DNA from 3 places in the Microcoleus sp. FACHB-SPT15 genome. Region 3 is predicted to be linked to each of the others. Evidence: riboswitches for the same ligand, from Rfam matches in the RefSeq annotation. Region 3 holds a riboswitch; each other region holds the start of a gene.

What was found. A riboswitch is a leader RNA that binds a small molecule or an ion and turns the genes downstream of it on or off. The one in region 3 is predicted to bind cyclic di-AMP.
Region 1: another riboswitch for cyclic di-AMP. It lies ahead of ntrB (nitrate ABC transporter permease); the one in region 3 lies ahead of H6F98_RS25580 (hypothetical protein).
Region 2: another riboswitch for cyclic di-AMP. It lies ahead of H6F98_RS24755 (glycosyltransferase family 1 protein); the one in region 3 lies ahead of H6F98_RS25580 (hypothetical protein).

Annotation. Positions count from the first base shown of each region.
Region 1 covers NZ_JACJNU010000038.1:96,159-99,432, forward strand. Annotated here, with positions in the region: gene H6F98_RS13285 (pentapeptide repeat-containing protein) at 1-194, shown strand, start outside; gene H6F98_RS13290 (RNA-guided endonuclease TnpB family protein) at 457-1,662, shown strand; cyclic di-AMP (ydaO/yuaA leader) riboswitch at 1,820-1,977, shown strand; gene ntrB (nitrate ABC transporter permease) at 2,081-2,935, shown strand; gene H6F98_RS13300 (ABC transporter substrate-binding protein) at 3,038-3,274, shown strand, end outside.
Region 2 covers NZ_JACJNU010000062.1:72,861-76,134, forward strand. Annotated here, with positions in the region: gene pstB (phosphate ABC transporter ATP-binding protein PstB) at 1-243, shown strand, start outside; gene H6F98_RS24755 (glycosyltransferase family 1 protein) at 353-1,630, opposite strand; cyclic di-AMP (ydaO/yuaA leader) riboswitch at 1,789-1,939, opposite strand; gene psb27 (photosystem II protein Psb27) at 2,515-2,919, shown strand; gene H6F98_RS24765 (family 10 glycosylhydrolase) at 3,149-3,274, shown strand, end outside.
Region 3 covers NZ_JACJNU010000062.1:267,340-270,613, reverse strand. Annotated here, with positions in the region: gene H6F98_RS25590 (TIGR01548 family HAD-type hydrolase) at 1-539, shown strand, start outside; gene H6F98_RS25585 (hypothetical protein) at 736-1,050, opposite strand; gene H6F98_RS25580 (hypothetical protein) at 1,100-1,414, opposite strand; cyclic di-AMP (ydaO/yuaA leader) riboswitch at 1,574-1,731, opposite strand; gene H6F98_RS25575 (hypothetical protein) at 2,017-2,235, opposite strand; cyclic di-AMP (ydaO/yuaA leader) riboswitch at 2,366-2,486, opposite strand; gene H6F98_RS25570 (TetR/AcrR family transcriptional regulator) at 2,591-3,187, opposite strand; gene H6F98_RS25565 (hypothetical protein) at 3,246-3,274, shown strand, end outside.

The DNA.
Region 1 (3,274 bases), on a different contig from region 3:
GAGCAAGATTGGTGAGAGCTAACTTGCGCCATTCTAAGTTGCTGAGGGCTAACCTCATTGACGCTGATTTAAGTAGTGCTAGCGTGAAGAATGCTGTATTTGGCAACAACTTAGGAATTTCTGAGGAAACAAAGCTGGATTTAATCCGGCGAGGGGCAATTTTTGAAGATTCGCCTGACGCTAGTGAGGTGTAAGTAGCCAGGTGCTGTTGTACTTTGCTTTGAGAGTTTCACGAGTAACTTAATTAGCGATCGCTTATTTGGAATTGACGGGCGGAATGCCGATTTTTTTAACGAGATGTGAGCGAGAAATCCCCCTGAGCCGTAGGCACGCTTGGGATGAGAGCGAACGGACTTCCTTAGCTGGAGGAAACCTCCAGCTCCAGTCCTCATCAATGTACTGGCTTGCTTTACCTCTTAGCAAAAATACTATATAGTACTAAGAGGAGGTAAATCAATGCGACACCAAGCCATCAAAGTCAGGCTATATCCAACAACTGAACAGCAAGAGATACTAGCTCAACACTTTGGCTGTAGTCGCTGGTGGTGGAACTATGCGCTCAATTTGTGCATCGGAACCTACAAGGAGACAGGCAAAGGCTTGACTCAAGTTGCATTGAACAAAATGCTTCCAGGACTCAAAAGACAGGAGGAAACATCTTGGCTAGGTGAGTGCTACTCTCAAGTCTTGCAAGCCACAACACTCAACTTAGTGACGGCTTACAAGAACTTCTTTGAACGCAGGGCTAAATACCCTCGATTCAAAGCCAAGAAAAATAGGCAGTCAATTCAGTATCCTCAGTCGGTCAAGATAGTTGAAGGTTGTCTCAAGTTTCCAGGTAGTGTTGGTGTTGTCTCTTGCAAACTGCATAGAGAGATTGAAGGCACCATCAAGACAGTAACTATCAGTCAGAATCCGTCAGGAAATTACTACGCGGCTATCTTGGTGGAATTAGAAGGTGACTACCCAACCCCGCATACTAATGGAAAAGTTGCAGGTATAGACCTGGGGCTGAAGGAGTTCGCCATTGTTCACGATGGTATAAAAACATCTAAGTTTGCCAATCCAAGGCATTTAGCCAAACACGAGCGTAACCTAAAGAGGAAGCAGCAAAAATTAGCGAGAAAGATAACGGGGTCAAATTCCAGAAACAAAGCAAGAAGATTAGTAGCTAGGGTTCACGAACGAGTTGGTAATGTCCGTCAAGACTACTTACATAAGCTTTCACGTAAGCTTGTTGACGATAATCAAGTCATCGTAGTCGAGAGCCTAAATACAAAGGGCATGGTTCGCAACCATAATCTAGCCAAAGCTATTTCTGATGTGGGATGGGGAATGTTTGTCAATTTCTTGCAGTACAAATTAGACCATGACGGCAAGGTACTGGTAGAAATTGATAGGTGGTTTCCTAGCTCTAAACTCTGCTCAAAATGTCACTATCAAATCAGTGAACTCCCGCTAGATGTTAGGGCTTGGACTTGCCCTAGCTGTGGCACTCATCACGATAGGGACGAGAACGCTAGTCAGAACATAAGAGCAGAGGGAATCAGAATGCTATCGGTCTTAGGAACTAGGACTGCTGCTGATGGAGGGGATGTGAGTCCGAAACTTGGACGCAAGTCGAAGTTGACGCAATCCCCCGTGAAGTCGGAAACTGCCTGAGCCGTAGGCACTGGCAGTAGTTCATTTCTCTTGTAATTCAATCCCTAAGGGGGTTTAAGCCGCATAAACGGTTAATGTTAACTATTACTTTAGAAGGAACAAGAATCCGGAAAAATTGTGTTATTCTTCATCCTTAACTAGAGTAAGTCAGCCTAATCCAAAAGCTTCGCCAACACGTTCATCTGTAAACAAGGTGAAGTAAGGAACGGGGGAACCATCCTTGGGGGCGTATTCTCTAACTCAGAGAGTGAGTAGAGAGGGGCATCTCTCAGCCCTAGCCCGTCAGCTAACTCCGTAGGCATTGAGAGGAGACTTCTGAAAAGATCGGCATTTTTTAGCAATGTCTTGATTTTGTCAGTTTCTCCGGCTGGTACTGCTCAGTTTTGTGTACCTGTTGTTGAGTCTGAGGCATTGCAATATGTTGTTTCAGCTAAATTTGGCAGCGATCGTCGCTGTCGCTGGACAAGCTACCTGGAAAAAAGCAAAACCAGTACTTATAAGAGATGTGGTCTTGCTGCCTGCCCTAGGGTTTTTGGGAGTAATTTTGCTGTGGTGGTTTACTGCAACATTCTTAACAGATTTAATGCCCACCCCGCTGCAAGCGCTTCTCGATAGCGCAGAATACGCCAACCCGTTCTTTCGGAAAGGCCCTGGTAATTTAGGACTCGGTTGGTTATTGCTGGCAAGTCTGCGGCGGGTATTACTGGGATTTTCGTTGGGTGCGGCTGTGGCAATTCCTTTGGGATTTCTGATTGGGATGTCCAGAGCAGCGATGCTAACTCTCAATCCTTTGATTCAAGTTTTTAAGCCTGTATCACCATTGGCTTGGTTACCGATCGCACTCGCCATCTTCAACCTGGCAGAACCTTCAGCAATTTTTGTTATCTTTATCACCTCGTTGTGGCCGACGATTATCAACACAGCACTCGGCGTATCCAGCGTTCAAAAAGATTATCTGGATGTTGCCCGCGTTCTAGAAATGCCTCGCTGGCGACAGATTACAAAAATCATTTGGCCTGCAAGCTTACCTTACATCTTCACTGGCTTGCGGATTAGTTTAGGAATTGCTTGGCTAGTCATCGTCGCTGTCGAAATGCTCACCGGTGGTATTGGCATCGGCTTCTTCGTTTGGGATCAATGGAACCGCTTAAATTTGAGTTCTGTGTTCTTGGCAGTGGTTGTGATTGGTGTAACGGGGCTAGTGCTTGACTACATTTTGGGCAAAATTGAATCTCTAGCCACTCACCGACGACCCACTGCAACTACCAACTAGAACTACGCCTCACTGACATTGCGTCAGTTTCAGCTACAGTCATAGCTGAATCGTTACTGCTAGCCATTCATCATAAGAACTAACAACATTAGTGATACCGCCATGAATTCTTTGAACCGACGAAGATTTCTTGAACAAATGGGTGCATCGGCAGCAGGATTCGCCTTGTCGTCTTGTGCCATCAAGGGAGTTACCGCACCCTACGGACTCTCGAAAACTGCCGAAGCCGTCGAACCCGTTGTAGATCCCAGCAGCCTGGAAAAACCCAATCTTACAGTAGGATTTGTCCCTGTTAATGACTGTGCGCCATTTGCGATCGCCTGGGAAAAAGGCTTCTTT
Region 2 (3,274 bases), 190 kb from region 3:
ATCTCCACACTTAAAGTCGAAGACTTGATGCACCAGCTTAAGGAGAAGTACACGATTGTGATCGTGACTCACAATATGCAGCAAGCTACACGAGTAGCTGATATGACTGCCTTTTTCAATGCCAAAGCAACTGATAAAGGTGGAAAACAGGGTTACTTAGTCGAGTTTGACCAAACAGAAGTTATCTTCCAAACACCAAAGGAAGAAGCAACACGGGATTATGTAAGCGGACGCTTCGGTTAAGCTACTGATAAAGCAGCTTTGCTATCAGCGTTCACTCGTCAGCTTTGGGGGCAACCACGAAGGATTGCCCCTACATTTTTAGGCGATTAGTATGCAGCGCTAAAAGTTCTTAGGCGGCTACTTGAGAGATTTTGGCAGAAACAGGCGCATTTTGAGAAATTAGTTTCTCATACAGGCATCCAAGCCGGGATGCCACACTATCCCAACTCATGGCAATTTCTACCCGTTGACGACCTGTCTCCCCAAGTTGCTCTCCCCAAGCGGGGTTTTCGAGGATACGGTCAATTGCTTCGGCAAATGCGGCATCATCTTTGGGCGGTACAAGTAAACCTGTGACTTCTGGCACGACGGTAAACTGCAAGCCTCCAACCTTACTGGCAACGACGGGTGTCCGACAAGCCATTGCTTCAATTGCCACTAGACCAAAGGGTTCATAATGACTAGGTACGACACAGACATTTGCGGCGGCGTAGTAAATCGGTAAGTCGGATTCGGTAAGTCGTCCAGGGAAGGTAGTAATTGCTTCTATACCAAGTTCTTTAACAATACTCTGAATGCGATCGCGTTCAATGCCATCGCTCTCACCCGAACGAGCACCACCCCCAATGATCAATCTCAAATCACTAGTTCCACGCAACTTAGAGGATGCGATCGCTCTTACTAGTGTCTCAATTCCCTTGCGCCGATCAAAGCGTCCAACATACAGGGCGACTTTCGCGTCTTCAGGAATCCCCAACTCACCCCGTGCCGTCAGCCGATCAACTGAACCCAAACGCTCAATATCAGTGCCGCAGGGAACCATTTCAATTGTTCCTTGAGTAGAAACGAGCTTACGCATATGCTCCCCTTCTTGGGGACTCGTTGCAACCACAGAATCCACCGTTTCTAAACAGGTTTTTTCTACGGCTAATCGCGTTGATGCGATCGCAGGTAAGTCACTGACTGACCGATACTTTACTGCACCTAAGGAGTGGTAAGTATGTACCTGTACCAAAGGTTGGTGCTTTTTTAATTCCATCCCAACCCAAGAAGACAACCAATAGTTGGTATGAACTAAGGGATATTGAATACCTTCTTGTTTTTGGAATGCTAGAAATTGCTGAACAAACTCTGGCAGGTAGTTAAAGACAGTATCTCGACCAATAAACTTTTGTGGGCCTGCTGTTAAGCGGATTGTCCGACAGTTCGGTGCATGTTGAACGATAGCGGATTGATCAGGACTGATTCGACGGGCGAACATGTCCACAGACCATCCTTGCTGAGCTAATGCTAATCCAACTTGGCGCACATAAACGTTTTGCCCTCCAGCCTCTTCTTGACCAATTTCCGCTGCTGGATCGCCACTAACAGAAATTAAGGCAATACGATTCTTTTGATTCACGAACATAGTAGATTTTCACCTCATGGGTAGCTTCCCTGCCTCAGACCCAGGAGTTGACACGAAAATTTCGGCTCCTCAGAGTCTACAGGCAGGTGCAACGAAGCGGACAGTTACCAGCCAAGGACACTGACGAGAACACACAATAAATCTAAAGTGTTGTACTTTCAGTCTCCTCTCGATGCCTACGGAGTTAGCTGACGGGCTAGGACTGAGAGATGTCCTTCTCCTTATTTCCCCCGTTCTCAGAACGAAGTGAAATTGGAAGATTTGCCCCAGGAAATGGTTCCCCCGTTCCAGATTCTGCTTGCGAAATGAACCTTTGTTGAAGCAGAAAATAAATTAGGCTGACTTATTACTATGTATGATTATATTAGTATTTTTTAAATAAATCAATATCTCACAAAATTTCTTTTTCTGAAGATTTGCTACTTTATATGGCGATATTCGCCTGAGCTAAGAAACATGGATTAAACAATTTACCAACGGCAAAGCCTGTATAGGCATGGGACGGTCATACTTCTACCCAAAGAATTGAGGTCTATAAATCTATGTTCCCTAACAGTCAAATCAGGTTGTCTCAGGCGCTGATTATCAAATTGATTTGAAGGGAAACTGGGCGAACCTCAAGGATAAATCGGGGAAATTCAATAATAGTGTTCTGATGCAACATGAAAACACTAATAGCTCTCTGTTCTCCTCAATGCTGTATCAGATTTTGCTTTTCTTCAGACCTTGTCAAAAAGGTAGAAAGCTCAATAAACGTAACTTTTCCTTTGCACTTACTCCCCATTCCCCACTTCTTCCTCCCTCTTTCCACTGATCCCTGAGTGCGCCAATCCAAGATAGGATCAGTTCTAATTTTGAAATTTCATTTGTCGTTAATCATGCATATGAAGCGCTACTTGTCACGTCTTCTTGCCCTTGTCTTGGTTGCTGTCATTGGTCTGATGGGATGTTCCTCCAACAGCAGTACCACGGGATTGACTGGGGATTACCGTCAGGATACATTTGCCTTGTTGCAGAGTTTGAGAACAGCGATTGAATTACCGGAAGATGCACCAGAGAAGGCAGCAGCGCAAGCAGAAGCGCGGGGGAAAATTAATGACTTTGCCTCTCGCTATCGGCGGGATAGCTCTGTCGCAACACTCAGTTCCTTTACCACGATGCGAACGGCATTAAATTCTCTGGCAGGTCATTACAGCTCTTATCCCAACCGTCCTCTCCCGAAAAAATTGAAGACACGCTTGGAGCAGGAATTTCAACAAGTCGAGAATGCTCTGAAGCGAGGGTCATAAGGAAGCGAGACAAATGCGATCGCGATAATTTAAGCTTAAAATACCAATGGGGTAAGGGTTTGAGCAGTCAAACCCTTCTTTTTTGTGAAAAAATCCTCTTAAGATTGTCCGGAATCGTGAGCCAGAGCCACGAAAGGAAAATTAGCCGAAAAATGTTATATTTGCCGATCTGTTAGCAGTCTGCTAAGACTGAGGACGCCAACGTTCAATTCTTTTGTGGTTTGTAGGAATGTCAAATGGTTTTCTGAAAGGGACGCGATACAGACAGCGTCTCTATCGCGCCGCAGTTGCCACACTCGTGACCACTAGTAGTCTAGTCAGTCAGTCTTGGTGGTTGACGCAAACAGCTCAAGCT
Region 3 (3,274 bases):
TCTTTCAGTCTCGCTACCGAGGACCAAATCCGGAAAATTGGACAGGATATATCTGCACTGAACCACTGCTCTTACAGCCTCGCTACCTAGAGAACTTAACAGAGGCAGGAATCTTGTGGGGCTTTTTTAGCGGTGCGACACGAGGTTCAGCGACTTATGTATTAGAAAAACGCCTCGGTCTTCAGTCGCCAGTCCTCCTTGCAATGGAAGATGCTCCAGGTAAGCCTGACCCCACGGGTTTAGTCGCAACAATTGAGCAGATCAAACAGCGATATCCAGTTGTCGGTGAGATATCAGTTATCTACGTGGGGGACACCGTAGCAGATATGTACACCATTGAGAAAGCTAAAGCTTTATATCCTGAACGCCGTTGGATTGGTGTTGGTATCCTACCGCCTCACGTTCAGGAAACAGGAGAACGCCGCACTGCCTATGAGGAAATCCTCAAAGAAGCGGGTGCTGTTGTCGTTTTCAGCAATGTTGAACAGTTGAATGCTGACCAGATTCAGCGATTGGTCATTAACTCATCCCACGCCTAAAGGATATTGGATTTCGGGTTGGTTGTTATTAGTTGTTTATAAGCTGTTCAGCATTTAAATCACTTATTTAGATTCGCTGTCAAGATTCAGGCGTAAGGGTTTGGTGTTTTGCTAATACCCAGTTTAAATGCTTAACAGCTTATTTTTTTGTACAAACAACCAATGACTCAAATCAGCAGTTTAAAGGCTCTTTAGCTTAGGATAGTCCCCAAATCGCTTGATCAAGGGAACACTTATTCAAGTGATACTCTTCGTTGGAAATTGTCTGAGTGTCTAACAATCTCTTGTAATGGCTCAGTTCATGCTGATACTGCCACTCCCGATCTAAGTATCGCTTCCCAGCTTCTAGAGCCTCCGCAATACTGGCAAACAGGCCCCCTCCCAGTTGAATTTCTGGGCTATCTTGAGGACGAAGACATCTGTAGGTGTAACCGTTTGAGTGTTCGATTGGGCAAACAAAGAAGCTTCTGTAGCTCACCCCTTTGTTGTAAAGGTATTTCTTTTCAATCATGTCTGAATCTCCTAGTTTTCAGTGGACTTTTAGCCGTAATTTTCCTAAATTAGTTATTCGCTTGATGAATACGATGACCAATCCAGTCGGCGTTTTCTCGGAGGAGATGCAGAATACTCCCACGAATCAAAACATCAATGCGTAACCGCTGTTCCTTGGTGAGGAATAGGGAATTTGGTTTCTTCAGTTGTTTCTGTTCAATCTCCATAACCTTGCAGTCAGCAGGGATATGCTTAAGAACATGATTAACTAACTTTTGGCGTAATTCCTCAATCGAGAAGGCAGCTTGATAAGGGTGTTCTGGATAATCTGCCAAAACTTTGTCAATTTCTTGGATTACAAGATGCTTTTGAGTCAGGAACATGTGACTTTTTTACTTAACAGCAACTTTTCCTGCCTCAGACACCAGAGGTTCAGATTACTACAACCCTTTTCTCAGGCCGAGGCAGGTACAACGAAGCGAACAGATACCAGCCAAGGACACTGAAAGAGTTCACGCATATTAGTAGAAAATGCTGACTCTTCAGTCTCCTCTCAATGCCTACGAAGTTAGCTGACGGGCTAGGACTGAGAGATGTCCCTTTCTTCTTTGTCTCCTACTTTAAGAAGAGATAAGGTCAGAAATAAGCCCCAAGATTTGGTTCCTCCGCTCCAGCGATCGCATTACAGTTTAGTGAATGTTGTAAATGCAAGACTGGATTAGGCTGACTTACTGAATTTGGTTTTGCTATCTTAGCACCTTACCTGAGGGGAGAAAATCTTTCGTGAGATGTAAATTTCTCAAGAGTACAATGTTGCCCAAATTGACATTTAGGTAACAAGAACCTGTGTTTTATCACACTGACCTCGGTTTTAATGAAGTGCCTCTATCGCTGTCCTGATTATTCACTGACTTACTCACCTAGCTACATTTCCCCTAGAAGACACACGCCCTTCCTTAAGAAGCCCAGGACACCCAACGATTACTTAACCAATAGCTGAGTTTTGAACAGCCACAATTCCTTTGTTGCCAGATACCTTTGAGCGAATTGAACGATCAATGCACATTTTGCCGTAGCTTAATGCCTCATCAAGAGTATAAAAGCAGAACGGTTCACTGTAGACTTGTCCTGACGGGTCAACATAGTCAACTGCGATACGGTTCAGCTCTTTTTTGATGAGCAGACTCCATTCTTTATAAGTCATCGTCTTAGCCTTTGTTAATCTGTAGGGGTTTACAAGATGAGACAGGCAGGAGCATAAGACTGTAACTGAAAGTTACAGCCCTACACTTAGGAGACCCTTAAGACAACGGCTTAGATCAAGCTTGTGTCATAGGTACTCCTCCCAATGCCGACGGAGTTAGCTGACGGGCTAAGACTGGAAGGTGTCTCTCTCAAATTATGAGATTAGCCCCACGATTTGGTTCCTCCGCTCTAAGCTGGCTCTTACTCTACAACGATGGGTATGAGTACCAGACAAGATTAGGCTACCTAGTTCAATTAAATCAAACGTTAAAGGTTCCTGAATCTTTTTGTCAAGAGGTCAAGGCGTAAAATTTTTAGGAGCGATTAGAAGCCCCTCTCAGGAACAGACCTAACGCACGACGAACGTAGCCTTCCCACGATTCAGTAGTAGGTTGAAACATTAGTGCATAAAGCATAATCCCACTCATTACATCGAAGACTAGCCCAGGATCTAAATCTGCCTGAATTTCATGTCTCGCTTTTGCCCGTTCCAGCACAATAGCAAAGGCTTGTCGCCGAGGTTGTAGATACTTTGTCCTGTAAATTTCAGCAAACTGAGAGTTGCTTGATGCACTGCTGATAATCATTGCAACAGTCTGTCGCCCCAGAGAACTAAGCGTGGTGTGGGCAGCATTCTCGATTAACGCATCAATATCGCTCCAAAGATTACCAGTATCAGGAATTACAACATCTTGCCTTACACTCTCAATTGCATCAGCAACTAGTTCTTCTTTGCCGTTGTAGCGTCGATAGATGGTTGTCTTGCCCACGCCAGCGCGAGTTGCGATCGCATCAATACTCATCGCCTCAAAACCAACTTCCGCCAGCAATTCTAGGGTTGCTTGCAACATCGCTTGATGGGATTGAGTACTACGGGGTCTTCCCGGCAATTTTTTGGTGATATCACTCATGAGTGCTACCATTATTTACGAAACTGTTTCGTATTGAAATAGATCAGCCGATAAGACAATGTCCCGCCCTCACTACACGGACAAAAA